DNA from 2 places in the Bradyrhizobium sp. BRP56 genome. Region 2 is predicted to be linked to the other one. Evidence: riboswitches for the same ligand, from Rfam matches in the RefSeq annotation. Region 2 holds a riboswitch; the other holds the start of a gene.

Region 1 (7,519 bases), on a different contig from region 2:
CGGGCCGCCGCTTAAGCCTTTGAAAGCTCACCTGTTAGCACCGGATAATGACAATTCCACTCCGCGCCCAAACGCGCTAGAAATCGGCGCGCCTGGCGCAACGCGGACGTGGCGGAACTGGTAGACGCAAGGGACTTAAAATCCCTCGATGGCAACGTCGTGTGGGTTCGAGTCCCACCGCCCGCACCAACCTTCGCAGGCCACGCGCACCCACCACCCGGGAGGGCCAGCGTCGCGATGCTCGCCGCCTCGTGTTTTCCGGCTGTGGCGTGGTTCACACGCCGCAATCGCTGACTGTCGTAGTCTTGCCCGCATTTGGAAATTCCGGCCGCGCATTTTCGCGGCTGTTGCATTTCGAAATCAATTTTGGTCGGAGATCGGCGATGGAGATTGCGAAGCGCAATCGGATTGCCCGCGAAACGGCGCGCGATCATGGTGCCTTTACTCTCCAGCACGGCGACGATGCGGCTCATTGCAGCAACGGGCTCAATGCACAGAATTTCCGCAATGCTGTGCCCGACGACCGCGCGATCTACCGGCGATGGATCCGCGGCGCGATCATGCTGTACGGACTGCTCGCGTTTGCCGCTGGAGCGGTGGCCTGGATGAACGGAACCGGTATCGGACCGACGCAGCTCACGAGCCTGTCGAGCCCGACCAGCATGAGACCAGACCACGGCGATTAGCGGTCGCCGGTTCGGAACCCGTGCACTGCGTATTCGTTGTCATGCCGCAATTGGAGCATGATGATGCCGAACGACGATCCATCCGCGCAGCGCGCAACCGACCAACCCGATCAGCGCAAGGAGCGCCCCTCCCCGCCGCAGCACGCACCACAAGGCGGACCACCGCTCAGCGATGGACTGGAGCAGCTCCGCGACAGCCACACCTGACAAGCGACGGCGCGAAAAGAAAATGGCCGGGACAAGTCCCGGCCATTTGTTTTGCGTCAAGCCGCAAGCTTACTCGGACTTGTCGATGTTCCAGAAGATCGGCGTTGCCGGGCCGTCGAGCACGCCGGTCAGCGACTTCCGCCACGCGCTCGGAATGGTGTACTGGCCGAGCGGAACGTAGATCACCTGATCGTAGGCCTCGGTCTGGATTTCCGTGGCGATCTTCTTCTTTTCCTCAGCCGAGCCGGCGCGTGCGAACTTGTCACGCAGCTCCTCGATCTTCGGGTCTTCGGCCCAGCCGAACCAGCCGCCATTCTTGCCGCGACCGGTGATCGACGCGTTGACGATCGGATCGGAAACGTCGGCCGCGACCCAGTTGGTGAAGAACATGTTCCAGCCGCCTTCCTTGGGCGGCTTCTGGCTGGCGCGGCGGGTCACCACGGTCTGCCAGTCGGTGGCCTGCAGGTCGACCTTGAAGCCGGCCTCGCGCAACTGCTGCGCAGCCACGACCGGCTGGGCCTTCAACGTCGTGACGTCGCCCGGCGCCATGATCACCACGGGGGTGCCGTCATAGCCGGATGCGGCAAGCGCCTTCTTGGCTTCCGCCAGGCCGTTGCCCTTCACCAGCGTTTCGGCCCCGACGTCGGTCTCGAGCGGCGTGCCGCAGACGAAGAAGGCGCCGCAGATCCTCTGGTACTTGGCGTTGCCGACCAGCGCGTCGAGCACGTCCTTCTGGTTCATCGCCAGGAACGCAGCCCGGCGCACCTTCGGATTGTCGAACGGCGGATAGAGGAAGTTCATGCGTCCGAGAGTCTGGAAACCGAACTTGTTCAGGACGTCGATCTTGAGATCCGGATTGGCTTCGAGCACCGGCAGCATGTCGAACGGAAGGTTCTCCATGAAATCGATGTCGCCGGATTGCAGTGCGTTCACCGCGGTCTGCGCATCGGCCATCGTGACCCACTCGACGCGGTCGACCTTGACGACCTTGCCGCCCGCGGTCCAGCTCGCCGGCTCCTTGCGCGGCACGTAGTCCTTGTTCTTCTCATAGACCGCCTTCACGCCCGGCTGGAATTCCGCCTGCACGAATTTGAACGGTCCGGAGCCGATCTGTTCCGGGATCGGCTTGTCCGGCGGCGTCTCGGCAAGACGCTTCGGCATCATGAACGGCACGCGCGACGACGGCTTGCCGATCGATTCCAGCACGAGGCCGTAGGGTTCCTTCAGCTTCAGCGTGATGGTCTTGGCGTCGGTCGCCTCCAGGCTCGCGACGAAGTCCATCAGCTTCTGGCCCATGCCGTCGACCTTGCCCCAACGCTGCAGCGAGGCGACGCAGTCTTCCGCGGTGACCGGCGCGCCGTCGTGCCACTTCAGGCCGTCGCGCAGCGTGAACGTGTAGGTCAGCTTGTCGTCGGAAACCTTCCAGTCCGCCATCTGCGGCTGGATCTTGAAATTGGAATCCGTCGCCAGCAGCGTGTCATAGATCATGTAGCCATGATCGCGGGTGATGTAGGCCGTGGTCATGATCGGATCGATGACGCGCAGATCCGAGTGCATCACCGCGGTGATGGTCTTGCCCGCGGCCATCGCCTGCGGTGCGAATGACAATTCCTGCGGCGCGAACGACAGCGCGAGCGCCGTCAACGCGGCCGCTAGCGTGCGGTGTTTCCAACGCGAGATAGGGAACATGCAATCTCTCCTGACGTGTAACTGGTCAAAGCCGGCTTATTCGTTATGCATGCGGTTCGTTATTTAGGCGAACTAACATGCTGTATGGCTTGTGAAATCGAGACTTGCACCAAGCGCCAAGCGCGTCAATCGGTTTCAGGTCGCATCGGACGTACACAAACGAATGAGGCCGCGCGCCAGATTTTGGCTTTACAAAATCGTCGGCTGAGATTTTCGTAACGCGCGCGCGATGCCGGCGCCGTCAGAACAACAAGAGAGAACAACGATGAACCCCGCCAATCTCCCCTTTGATTCCGAAACGATGCTGCAGGGCCTGCGCAGCTGGGTGGAATGCGAAAGCCCGACCTGGGACGCCGCCGCGGTCGAACGCATGCTCGATCTCGCCGCCCGCGAGATGGCGATCATGGGTGCGACGATCGAGCGCATCGCCGGACGCCAGGGCTTCGCGGGCTGCGTCCGCGCCCGTTTTCCCCATCCGAAACAAGGCCAGCCCGGCATCCTGATCGCCGGCCATCTGGACACCGTTCACCCCGTCGGCACCATCGAGAAGCTGAAGTGGCGGCGCGAAGGCAACAAGTGCTTCGGGCCGGGCATCTTCGACATGAAGGGCGGCAACTACCTGTCGATCGAGGCGATCAGGCAATTGGCGCGCGCCTCCTTTACGACTCCGCTGCCGATCACCGTGCTGTTCACCCCCGACGAAGAGGTCGGCACGCCGTCGACGCGCGACATCATCGAGGCGGAAGCCGCGCGCAACAAATATGTGCTGGTGCCGGAGCCCGGCCGTCCGAACAACGGCGTCGTCACCGGCCGCTACGCGATCGCGCGCTTCAATCTGGAAGCCACCGGCAAGCCCAGCCATGCCGGCGCAACGCTGTCTTCCGGCCGCTCCGCGATCCGCGAGATGGCGCGACAGATCATCGCCATCGACGGCATGACCACCGAGGACTGCACCTTCTCGGTCGGCATCGTGCATGGCGGCCAGTGGGTCAATTGCGTCGCGACGACCTGCACCGGCGAAGCGCTGAGCATGGCCAAGCGCCAGGCCGATCTCGACCGCGGCGTCGAGCGCATGCTGGCACTGTCGGGCACCGCCAACGACGTGACCTTCAAGGTGACGCGCGGCGTCACCCGCCCGGTGTGGGAGCCCGATGCGGGCACCATGGCGCTCTATGAAAAGGCAAAAGGCCTTGCGGCAGCGATAGGTCTCGATCTGCCGCACGGCAGCGCCGGCGGCGGCTCGGACGGCAACTTCACCGGCGCGATGGGCATCCCCACGCTCGACGGCCTCGGCGTTCGCGGCGCCGATGCACATACGCTCAACGAACATATCGAGGTCGACAGCCTCGCCGAACGCGGCCGCCTGATGGCGGCACTGCTGGCGACGCTGGACTGACATCGATTGCACTGCACAACACGTTGGCACTGCCGGATCGAAATTTAGCCTTGTCCATTTTTAAGGCTTCGCCTACGGTCCGGCCGTCCAACGCGACGATGCGGGAGAGATCGAAGCGACAACATTCGTGTTGTTGCCTTCGGCGCCGACGGAGCAACCGCCCCGGAAACTCTCAGGCAAAAGGACTGTATCGTCAGGACGATCTGGAGAGAGACGAACATGGCCGCACATCAAGGGCCATGACGTCCACCGAAGGGGATAGTTCGCATCCGGCCCCGGCCCGATGCGGATCAAGCTCTCAGGTACCGTGACAGATGGGGCGCCGATGCCGGTTTCACCGGTGGTTCGGCGACTCTAACCCACGGGAGCCTGACGACTACCATGCCACACATCGCGATCATCGGCGCCGGCATCACCGGCGTAACGACGGCCTATGCCCTGCTTGAACGAGGCTACAAGGTGACTGTCCTCGACAGGCATCGCTACGCCGCGATGGAAACCTCGTTCGCCAATGGCGGACAACTCTCCGCCAGCAATGCCGAGGTGTGGAACAGCGCCGCGACCATCCTCAAGGGGCTGCGCTGGATGCTGAGAAGCGACGCGCCGCTGCTGATGAACCCGAAGCCGAGCTGGCACAAATATTCCTGGATCGGCGAGTTCATAGGCCACATCACGCGCTATCGCGGCAACACCATCGAGACCACGAAGCTCGCCATCGAAGCGCGCAAGCATCTGTACTCGATCGCAGAGCGCGAGAACATCGCCTTCGATCTCGAGCGCCGCGGCATCCTGCACGTCTATCACGACAGGGCCGGCTTCGAAGCCGGCCTCAAGGTCAACACGTTGCTGCAGCAAGGCGGGCTCGACCGCCGGCCGGTGACCCCGGACGAGATCCGCGTCATCGAACCCGCGCTGCAGACAACCTGCTATGGCGGCTTCTTCACGCCGTCGGACGCGACCGGCGATATTCACAAATTCACGCGTGGGCTTGCCGACGCCTGCATCCGCCGTGGCGCGAGCTTCATCCATGAAGCCGACGTCGACACGATCGCACACGGCGATGACGGCTTCCGCATCGGCTGGAACGAAGCTGCTTCACATGATGCTGCGGTCGCGACGCGACAGCAGCTACAGGCGGACGGGATCGCGATTTGCGCCGGCGTGGCGAGCCGCCACTTCGCCAGCCTGCTCAACGACCGCGTCAATGTCTATCCGGTGAAGGGCTATTCGATCACGGTGCAGCTCGATGCGCCGCAAAGCCGGAATGCCGCCCCAACCGTCAGCCTGCTCGATGAAGCCGCGAAGATCGTCACCAGCCGGCTCGGCGCCGACCGCTTCCGCGTCGCCGGCACTGCCGAGTTCAACGGCTTCAACCGCGACATTCGCGCCGATCGCATTCAACCGCTGGTGGACTGGGTGCGGCATCATTTCCCGGAGATCGATACGTCGAAAGTCGTGCCATGGGCGGGCTTGCGCCCGATGATGCCGAACATGATGCCGGTGGTTCGCGCCGGACGGATTCCGGGCGTGTTCTACAATACGGGCCACGGTCATCTCGGCTGGACGCTGTCGGCCGCGACGGCGCAGATGGTGGCCCAGGCGATCGACGATTGGCGCGACCTCGATACGCCGCCGATGGCGCCGTCGTTCGGTGCCGGGCTCGACGTGCCTGCCAACGCGCGCAAAGCTGAAATCAATCCACCTTCCAGTGGACTGCTTCGAACTTCACCGGAGGAATAATCGCGGCCAACAGGACTGATTAGCTGCACCGCAAAATCCGCAGCACCGATGGCATGGGACTTGCTCAAGTTCTACCGTGAGTCTGCTACCATCTGTGCTACGGTCTGGTGTGCAACGGTCCCGCTGGGGACTTCATCGACCACAACCCAACGGATCAAATTTGCTCGGATATCTGCTTCGCCGCATCCTCGCCGCCATTCCCGTGATGGGCGTGGTGGCTCTGTTCGTGTTCCTGTTGCTGCGGCTGACGCCGGGCGACCCGGCCGCCATCCTCGCCGGCGACAATGCGACGCCTGAACAGCTCGAACGCATTCGGACCTCGCTTGGTCTGAACGAGCCGATCTACATCCAGTTCTACACCTGGATCGCCAAGCTGCTGCACGGCGACCTCGGCGTCTCCCTGATCTCGAACAAGCCGATCCTCGAAATGATCGTCCCGCGCCTCGAGCCCTCGATCTCGGTCGCGCTGGCCACCATCATCCTCTCGATCCTGGTGGCGGTGCCGCTCGGCGTGATCGCGGCGTGGAAGCACGGCACCTGGATCGACCGCTTCGTGATGGGACTTTCCGTGCTCGGCTTCTCGGTGCCGGTGTTCGTGATCGGCTATGTGCTGATCCAGATCTTTGCGATTGATCTGCGCTGGGTTCCGGTACAGGGCTTCAAGAGCATCTCGGCCGGGTTCGGTCCATTCTTCCAGCGCCTCATCCTGCCGACCTGCACGCTCTCCTTCATCTATGTCGCGCTGATCGCACGCATGACGCGGGCCTCGATGCTCGATGTGCTCGGCGAGGATTACGTGCGCACGGCGCGGGCCAAGGGCATCGGCGAGACCGGCGTGCTGCTGCGCCATGCGCTGCGCAACGCCGCCGTGCCGGTCATCACGGTGATCGGTTCCGGCTTCGCGCTGCTGATCTCCGGCGTCGTCGTCACCGAAAGCGTGTTCAACCTGCCCGGCATCGGCCGCCTCACCGTCGATGCGGTGCTGGCGCGCGACTATCCGGTGATCCAGGCGATGATCCTGTTGACGTCGGGTATCTACGTCGCGGTCAATCTGTTGATCGACCTCGCCTACACCCTGCTCGATCCTCGTATCCGGTACTGAGCAATGGCGATCGAAACCCTTCCCGAATCCTCGCTTCCCGTCACCCGGCCGTTCCGCGTCAAGTTCGGCTTCCTGACGTCGACGCCGATCATCGCGATTGCGACGATCAGCCTCGCCCTCATCATCCTGATGGCGATCTTCGCGCCGCTGCTTGCGCCGCATGATCCTCTGCTGCTGACGCCGTCACAGCGGCTGAAGCCGTCGAGCGCGCAATATCTGCTCGGCACCGACGCCTATGGCCGCGACCTGTTGTCGCGCATCATCTACGGCGCACGGATCTCGCTGGTGATCGGGCTCGGCGCCGCCGTCTGCTCGATCGCCATCGGCCTTCTGATCGGCCTCGTCGCCGGCTTCTTCCGCTGGGTCGATGCGGTGCTGATGCGCGTGATGGACGGCTTGATGGCGATCCCCGCCATCCTGCTCGCGATCGCCGTGGTGTCGCTGTCGGGGGCCAGCATCTGGACCGTGATGGTCGCGATCACCATCCCCGAGATCCCGCGCGTGGCGCGGCTGGTGCGCTCGGTGGTGCTGACCGCACGCGAGGAGCCTTATGTCGAGGCCGCGATCTCGCTCGGCAGCAGCCTGCCGAAGATCATGTGGCGGCATTTGATGCCGAACACCATCGCGCCGCTGATCGTGCAAGGCACCTATGTCTGCGCGTCCGCGATCCTGACCGAGGCGATCCTGTCGTTCCTCGGC
Region 2 (7,519 bases):
TTGCGGGATGGCCCGGCAGATAAGGCGCAAGATGCGCCTTCACGCCGATCGGGCCCATGCCGGGGCCGCCGCCGCCATGCGGGATGCAGAAGGTCTTGTGCAAATTGAGATGGCTGACATCGGCGCCGTAATCGCCGGGCCGCGAGAGGCCGACCTGCGCGTTCATGTTGGCGCCGTCGAGATAGACCTGGCCGCCATGCGCGTGCACGATGTCGCAGATCTCGCGGATATGCTCCTCGAACACGCCGTGGGTCGACGGATAGGTGATCATGACCGCGGCAAGGTTGGCGGAGTGCTTCTCGGCCTTGGCGCGGAGATCGTTGACGTCGACGTCGCCGCGCGCATCGCACGCCACAACCACGACCTCCATGCCGACCATCGCGGCCGAGGCCGGATTGGTGCCGTGCGCGGAGGAGGGGATCAGGCACACCTTGCGGTGCGGCTCGCCGCGCGCGAGATGGTAGCCTCGGATCGCCAGCAATCCGGCATATTCGCCCTGCGCGCCGGAGTTCGGCTGCAGCGAGACCGCGTCATAGCCGGTGATGTCGCACAGCCACTGCTCCAGCCGCTTGAACAGCGCGTGATAGCCCTTGGCCTGATCCGCAGGCGCGAACGGATGCAGATTGCCGAACGCCGGCCAGGTCAGCGGGATCATCTCGGTGGTGGCGTTGAGCTTCATCGTGCAGGAGCCGAGCGGGATCATCGCGCGGTCGAGCGCGAGGTCACGATCGCTGAGCTTGCGCATGTAGCGCAGCAGCTCGGTCTCGGAACGATGCGTGTTGAACACCGGATGGCTGAGGAAGGCGCTGGTGCGCCGCAGCTCCTTCGGCAGCGCCTCGTGCGCGCCGGCCTCGATCTCGGCATAGCTGAGCTTGCCGCCGAACACGCGCCACACCGCCTCGACCGTCTCCGGCGTCGAGGTCTCGTCGAGCGCGATGCCGAGCGTGGTCGCGCCGATGCGCAGATTGATCCGCTCCGCCTGCGCGCGGCTGACGAGCTCGATCCGCCTGCTACCTGCCTCGACGGTCACGGTATCGAAGAACGCTTCGCTGGTCGGCGCAAAGCCGAGCTTGCGCAGGCCGGCCGCGAGCACGGTGGCGCGGCGATGCACGCTGCGTGCGATATGGGTCAGGCCCTCGGGACCGTGATAGACCGCATACATCGAGGCGATCACGGCGAGCAGCACCTGCGCGGTGCAGATGTTCGAGGTCGCCTTCTCGCGGCGGATATGCTGCTCGCGGGTCTGCAGCGCGAGGCGATAGGCGGGCTGCCCACGCGAATCCACCGAAAGGCCGACGATGCGGCCGGGCAGCGAGCGCTTCAGCGTGTCGCGCACCGCCATATAGGCGGCGTGCGGTCCGCCGTACCCCATCGGCACGCCGAACCGCTGCGCCGAACCGATCGCGATGTCGGCGCCGAGCTCCCCGGGCGAGGCGAGCAGCGTCAGCGACAGCAGGTCCGCCGCGACGATCGCAAGCGCGCCCTTGGCGCGCAGCGACGCGATGGCAGGCTTGAGGTCGCGAACCGCGCCCGATGTGCCCGGATATTGCAGCAGCGCGCCGAGTACGTCGGCGTTGTCGAGCTCGGTCAGGGGATCGCCGACCACCAGCGCCCAGCCCAGCGGCGCGGCGCGCGTGCGCATTACCGCCAGCGTCTGCGGATGCACCTCCTTGTCGACGAAGAACACCTTCGCCTTGACCTGCGAGTGGCGCTCGGCGAGCGCCATCGCTTCCGCCGCTGCCGTCGCCTCGTCAAGCAGCGAGGCGTTGGCGACGTCGAGCCCGGTCAGATCGCAGATCATGGTCTGGAAGTTGAACAGCGCCTCGAGCCGGCCCTGGCTGATCTCCGGCTGGTACGGCGTATAGGCGGTGTACCAGGCCGGGTTCTCCAGAATGTTGCGCTGGATCACGGCGGGCAGGATGGTGCCGGAATAGCCCTGGCCGATCAGCGAGGTGAACACCTGGTTCTGCGCGGCGAGCTCGCCCATATGCGCGAGCGCCTCGGTCTCGCTCAGCGCCCGGCCGAGATCGAGCGGCGCCTTCTGCCGGATCGACGCCGGCAGCGTCTCGTTCATCAGCGCCTGCAGGCTCGCGGCGCCGACCGTCTCCAGCATCGCGTTGACGTCGCGCGGCGACGGTCCGATGTGGCGGCGGACGAAATCGGTGGCGGCTTCATTGATCGGCTTGAAGGGCGCGTTCATGGGCTGATCCTCGGGTGATCCTTTAGGCGGTGTGCGCGGCGTAGGCGGCCTCGTCCATCAGGCCGCCGAGCTCGCCCTTGTCGGCAATCTTCAGCTTGAAGAACCAGGCCTTGCCGCCGGCGTCGGAATTGACCAGCGCCGGCTCGGCGGCGAGCGCGTCGTTGACCTCGACCACCTCGCCTGAGATCGGCGCGTAAACGTCGGAGGCGGCCTTGACGGATTCCACGACAGCGGCGGCCTCGGCCTTCTTCAGGCTGCGGCCGATCTTGGGCAGTTCGACGAACACGACGTCGCCGAGTTGCGACTGCGCATAGTCGGTGATGCCGATCGTGGCGACGTCGCCCTCGATGCGGAGCCATTCGTGGTCGGACGTGTACAGCGTCGTCATGGGGATCGATCCTTTGGCGTTCAGCGTTTGTAGGTATTGGGGACGAAGGGCGTAGCGGCGACCTTGAGCGGCAGCCGCTGGCCGCGCACTTCGGCGAAAACGGTGGTGCCGACGGCGGAAAGGGCCGTGGGCAGGTAGCCCATCGCAACCGGCGCATTGAGGCTCGGGCCGAAGCCGCCCGAGGTCACCTTGCCGATCTGCTCGGTCGAGCCGGCATCGGCGAACAGCGCGGCGCCTTCGCGCACCGGTGCGCGGCCGTCGGGCTTCAGGCCGACCCGTCGGCGCGCGGCGCCATCTGCGAATTGAGCGAGAATTTTGTCGGCGCCGGGGAAGCCGCCGGCGCGGGCGCCGTCGCTGCGGCGAACCTTCTGCACCGACCATTCCAGCGCGCCTTCGACCGGCGTCGTCGTGGTGTCGATGTCGTGGCCATAGAGGCACAGCCCGGCTTCGAGCCGCAGGCTGTCGCGCGCGCCGAGCCCGATCGGCAACACGTCGGGATTGTCGAGCAGCGCGGTGACCAGGGCTTCCACCTTGTCCGCGGGCACGGAAATCTCAAAGCCGTCCTCGCCGGTATAGCCGGAGCGCGAGACGAAGCAGTCGACGTCGCTGACGCGGCGCGGACCGGCGTCCATGAATTTCATCGAACCGACATCTGCACAAAGTTTCGCCAGCGCCGATTCGGCTTTCGGGCCCTGCAGCGCGACCAGCGCGCGGTCGGCCAGCGACACGATCTCGCAGGCGTCGGAGAGATTCGCACGCAGATGCGCCTCGTCCTCGGCCTTGCAGGCGGCGTTGACCACCAGGAACAGGTGATCGCCAAAATTCGCCACCATCAGGTCGTCGAGCAGGCCACCGTCATTGTTGGTGAATTGCGCGTAGCGCTGCCGTCCCGGCGCGATGCCGACGATGTCCTGCGGCACCAGTTTTTCCAGCGCGAGCGCGGCATCCGCGACCTTGCCGGATTTGGCCCTCAGCGCGAGCTGGCCCATGTGCGACACATCGAACAGGCCGGCTTCCTTGCGGGTGTGCAGGTGCTCCTTCAGCACGCCGGCCGCGTATTGCACCGGCATGTCGTAGCCGGCGAACGGCACCATCTTGGCGCCGCGCGCCAGGTGCAGCGCGTGCAGCGGGGTCTGTTTCAGCGGGGAGGTTTCGCGCGCAAGCATCACAGGGCCCTCGCGGTTCCCGCCGGGGACCTATTTCCCCTTGAGAAACCTGCAGAAAGCCCCATCTGTCGCTGTGCCTGAGAGTATTATCCCGTCGGCGGACGCATCGGGGCGAACCCCAGCGTCTCTTTCCAGATGTCAGACGTCACGCGGTCCTTTTGCCTGAGAGTTTCCGGGGCGGTTGCTCCTTCGGCGCCGGCGGTAAGGCCGGTCTCTCCCGACGTGACTAGGTATAGGTAGGTAGAAAACACGGCGCCACCAAGACTGTCAACGCAGCTGCAGCAACTATCCAATGGGCTTTGTGCTGCCGCGGCAAGCCCATGATCCGCCTGCACAGTTTCTGGACACCGCAGCTGGCAATGTCTAAAAGCGTTCGGCCGGAAAATGACGCCTTTTTGCGGCTGGCCGGCCCCTTTTTCCGATTGGATGAACATGAGCAGCGTCAACGACATCAGGTCGACATTTCTGAACTACTTCAAGGCGAACGGGCACGAGATCGTGGCCTCGTCGCCGCTGGTGCCGCGCAACGACCCGACCTTGATGTTCAACAATGCCGGCATGGTGCAGTTCAAGAACGTCTTCACCGGGATCGAGAAGCGTCCCTATCAGCGTGCCACCACGGCGCAGAAATGCGTGCGCGCCGGCGGCAAGCACAACGACCTCGACAATGTCGGCTACACCGCGCGCCATCTCACCTTCTTCGAGATGCTCGGCAACTTCTCGTTCGGCGATTACTTCAAGGAGCGCGCGATCGAGCTCGCCTGGAATCTGATCACCAAGGATTTCGGGCTGAAGAAGGACAAGCTGCTGGTCACCGTCTACCACACCGACGACGAGGCGGCCGGCTACTGGAAAAAGATCGCGGGCTTCTCGGACGACCGCATCATCCGCATCCCGACCTCGGACAATTTCTGGGCGATGGGCGATACCGGCCCGTGCGGGCCGTGCTCCGAAATCTTTATCGATCGCGGCGAGCACATCTGGGGCGGTCCGCCGGGCACGCCTGAGGAGGACGGCGACCGCTTCCTGGAGTTCTGGAACCTGGTGTTCATGCAGTACGAGCAGGTGACGAAGGAGGAGCGCGTGGCGCTGCCGCGTCCCTCGATCGATACCGGCATGGGCCTGGAGCGCATGGCGTCGATCTTGCAGGGCGTCGAAAGCGTGTTCGAGAGCGACCTGTTCCGCAACCTGATCGATGCGGCATCGTCGGCGCTCGGCCATGGGCCGAACGCGCAGAACGTGGCGTCGTACCGGGTGATCGCGGACCATCTGCGTTCGTCGGCTTTCCTGATCGCCGACGGCGTGCTGCCGTCGAACGAGGGCCGCGGCTATGTGCTGCGCCGGATCATGCGCCGCGCGATGCGCCATGCGCAGCTTCTGGGCGCGAGCGAGCCGCTGATGCATCGGCTGGTCTGGGCGCTGGTCCGCGAGATGGGCCAGGCTTATCCGGACTTGGTGCGCGCCGAGAAGCTGATCGAGGAGACGCTGCGGCTGGAAGAGACGCGGTTCCGCAAGACCCTGGTGCGCGGATTGTCGCTGCTCGACGAGAAGAGCGCCGGCCTCAAGAAGGGCGACATGTTCGATGGCGACACCGCCTTCACCCTGTACGACACCTTTGGTTTCCCGCTGGACCTGACCCAGGACGCGTTGAAGTCGCGCGGCATCAGCGTCGACCAGGCGGCGTTCACCGACGCGATGGAGCGCCAGCGCATCAAGGCGCGTGCGTCCTGGGCAGGTTCGGGCGAGGCGGCGAGCGAGGCGATCTGGTTCCCGCTGCGCGAGAAGCTCGGCGCGACCGAATTCCTCGGCTACGAGACCGAGAGCGCGGAAGGCGCGGTGACGGCGCTGATCAAGGACGGCGCCGAGGTCGAGAGCCTGAAGGCCGGCGAGAGCGGCGCGATCGTGCTGAACCAGACCCCGTTCTACGGCGAGTCCGGCGGCCAGGTCGGCGACACTGGCGTGCTGACCGGGGAGGGCGTCAAGTTCCGCGTCACCGACACGCAGAAGAAGGCCGGCGATCTGTTGGTGCATCTCGGCACGGTGGAGCAGGGCACGCTCGGCGTCGGCACCGCATTACAGCTCGAGGTCGACCACACCAGGCGCTCGTCGATCCGCGCCAACCATTCGGCGACGCATCTGTTGCACGAGGCGCTCCGCCAGGTGCTTGGCGATCACATCGCGCAGCGCGGCTCGCTGGTGACGCCGGACCGGCTGCGCTTCGACTTCGTGCATCCGAAGCAGATCACGCCGGAAGAGCTCGCCCGGATCGAGGACATCGCCAACGATGTCGTGCTGGAGAATGACGAGGTCACGACCCGGGTCATGGGCGTCGACGATGCCCGCGAGGCCGGCGCCCGCGCGCTGTTCGGCGAGAAGTACGGCGACGAGGTTCGCGTCGTGTCGATGGGCAAGGGCGCCCGCGATCACGGCCAGAACGCGCTTGGCTGGTCGGTCGAGCTCTGCGGCGGCACCCATGTCCGCCGCACCGGTGACATCGGCATGATCTCGGTGACCAGCGAGGGCGCGGTGGCGTCCGGCGTGCGCCGCATCGAGGCGCTGACCGGGCATCACGCGCGCAAGCACGCCAACGACACTATCGCGCTGGCCAAGACCGCGGCGCTGGAGCTGCGCACCACGATCGAGGACGTGCCGGCGCGCATCACAGCGCTGATGGAAGAGCGCAAGAAGCTCGAGCGCGATCTCTCCGACGCCCGCAAGAAGCTCGCGATGGGCGGCGGCGGTGCGTCGAACGGCGCCGCCTCAGCCGTTCGCGAGGTCGGCAATGTCAAGCTGCTGGCGCGCGCGGTCGAGGGCGTCGAGACCAAGGATCTCAAGAGTCTCGTTGACGACGGCAAGAAGCAAATCGGCTCGGGCGTGGTCGCGATCGTCGGCGTCACCGAGGACGGCAAGGCCGGCATCGTGGTCGGCGTCACCGCCGATCTGACCGCGCGGTTCAACGCGGTCGAGCTCGTGCGCAAGGGCTCCGAGGTGCTCGGCGGCAAGGGCGGCGGCGGCCGGCCCGACATGGCGCAGGCCGGCGGGCCCGACGGCGCCAAGGCCGACGCCGCGCTGTCGGCGATCGAACAGGCCATGACTCAACAGGCATCGGCCGGCGCCTGACGGAGAGGCTGATCGTGGCGACGGCTCCGCTCAAGCCCACGATCGGCGATCCCGGGCTGCGCGACCGTCTCTACGAGCTGCTCGAACGTGATGATCTGCCGCATTCGGGCGGCTTGCGGTTTGCCCGGGTCATCGTCGCCATCATCGCCGTCGACGTGCTGGCGGCGATCCTGGCCTCCGTGCCCGAGATCGACGCGCAGTTCGGCTGGCTGCTGACGACCATCGAGATCGCGGCGGTCATTGCCTTCGCGCTGGAATATGCCGCGCGGCTCTGGAGCGTGGTCGGCCACTCGCTGCGCGACGTGACGCCGGCGCGGGCGCGGCTGGAATACGCCTTCTCGGCGCTCGGCGTGATCGACCTGCTGGCCTTCCTGCCATCGGCCGTCGCGCTTGCGATCGGCGACAAGACCGCGCTGGTGCTGTTCGGCATGCTGCCGTTCCTCAAGCTGGTGCGCTACTCGACCGCGATGCGCTCGCTGCTGGCGGCGCTGCATGCCGAGCGGCGCACGCTGTTCGGCTGCGTGGTGATCCTGACCGGCGCGGTGCTGCTGTTTGCCTCGCTGCTCTATGCCATCGAGCACAAAGTGCAGCCGGACAAGTTCGGCACCATGCCGCAGGCGATGTGGTGGGCGATCGTGACGCTCG

Evidence for each region. Region 2 has a riboswitch for glycine ahead of gcvT (glycine cleavage system aminomethyltransferase GcvT). Riboswitches for the same ligand answer to the same signal wherever they lie in the genome.
Region 1: another riboswitch for glycine. It lies ahead of I6F38_RS10805 (D-amino acid dehydrogenase); the one in region 2 lies ahead of gcvT (glycine cleavage system aminomethyltransferase GcvT).

The regions. Positions count from the first base shown of each region.
Region 1 covers NZ_JADYVV010000011.1:132,297-139,815, forward strand. The annotation lists tRNA gene I6F38_RS10785 (tRNA-Leu) at 103-189, shown strand; gene I6F38_RS10790 (hypothetical protein) at 384-686, shown strand; gene I6F38_RS10795 (ABC transporter substrate-binding protein) at 963-2,582, opposite strand; gene I6F38_RS10800 (M20/M25/M40 family metallo-hydrolase) at 2,848-3,978, shown strand; glycine riboswitch at 4,070-4,176, shown strand; glycine riboswitch at 4,180-4,294, shown strand; gene I6F38_RS10805 (D-amino acid dehydrogenase) at 4,360-5,718, shown strand; gene I6F38_RS10810 (ABC transporter permease) at 5,879-6,820, shown strand; gene I6F38_RS10815 (ABC transporter permease) at 6,824-7,519, shown strand, end outside.
Region 2 covers NZ_JADYVV010000101.1:6,076-13,594, reverse strand. The annotation lists gene gcvP (aminomethyl-transferring glycine dehydrogenase) at 1-2,200, opposite strand, end outside; gene gcvH (glycine cleavage system protein GcvH) at 2,223-2,588, opposite strand; gene gcvT (glycine cleavage system aminomethyltransferase GcvT) at 2,609-3,754, opposite strand; glycine riboswitch at 3,896-3,984, opposite strand; gene alaS (alanine--tRNA ligase) at 4,187-6,874, shown strand; gene I6F38_RS40510 (cyclic nucleotide-gated ion channel) at 6,886-7,519, shown strand, end outside.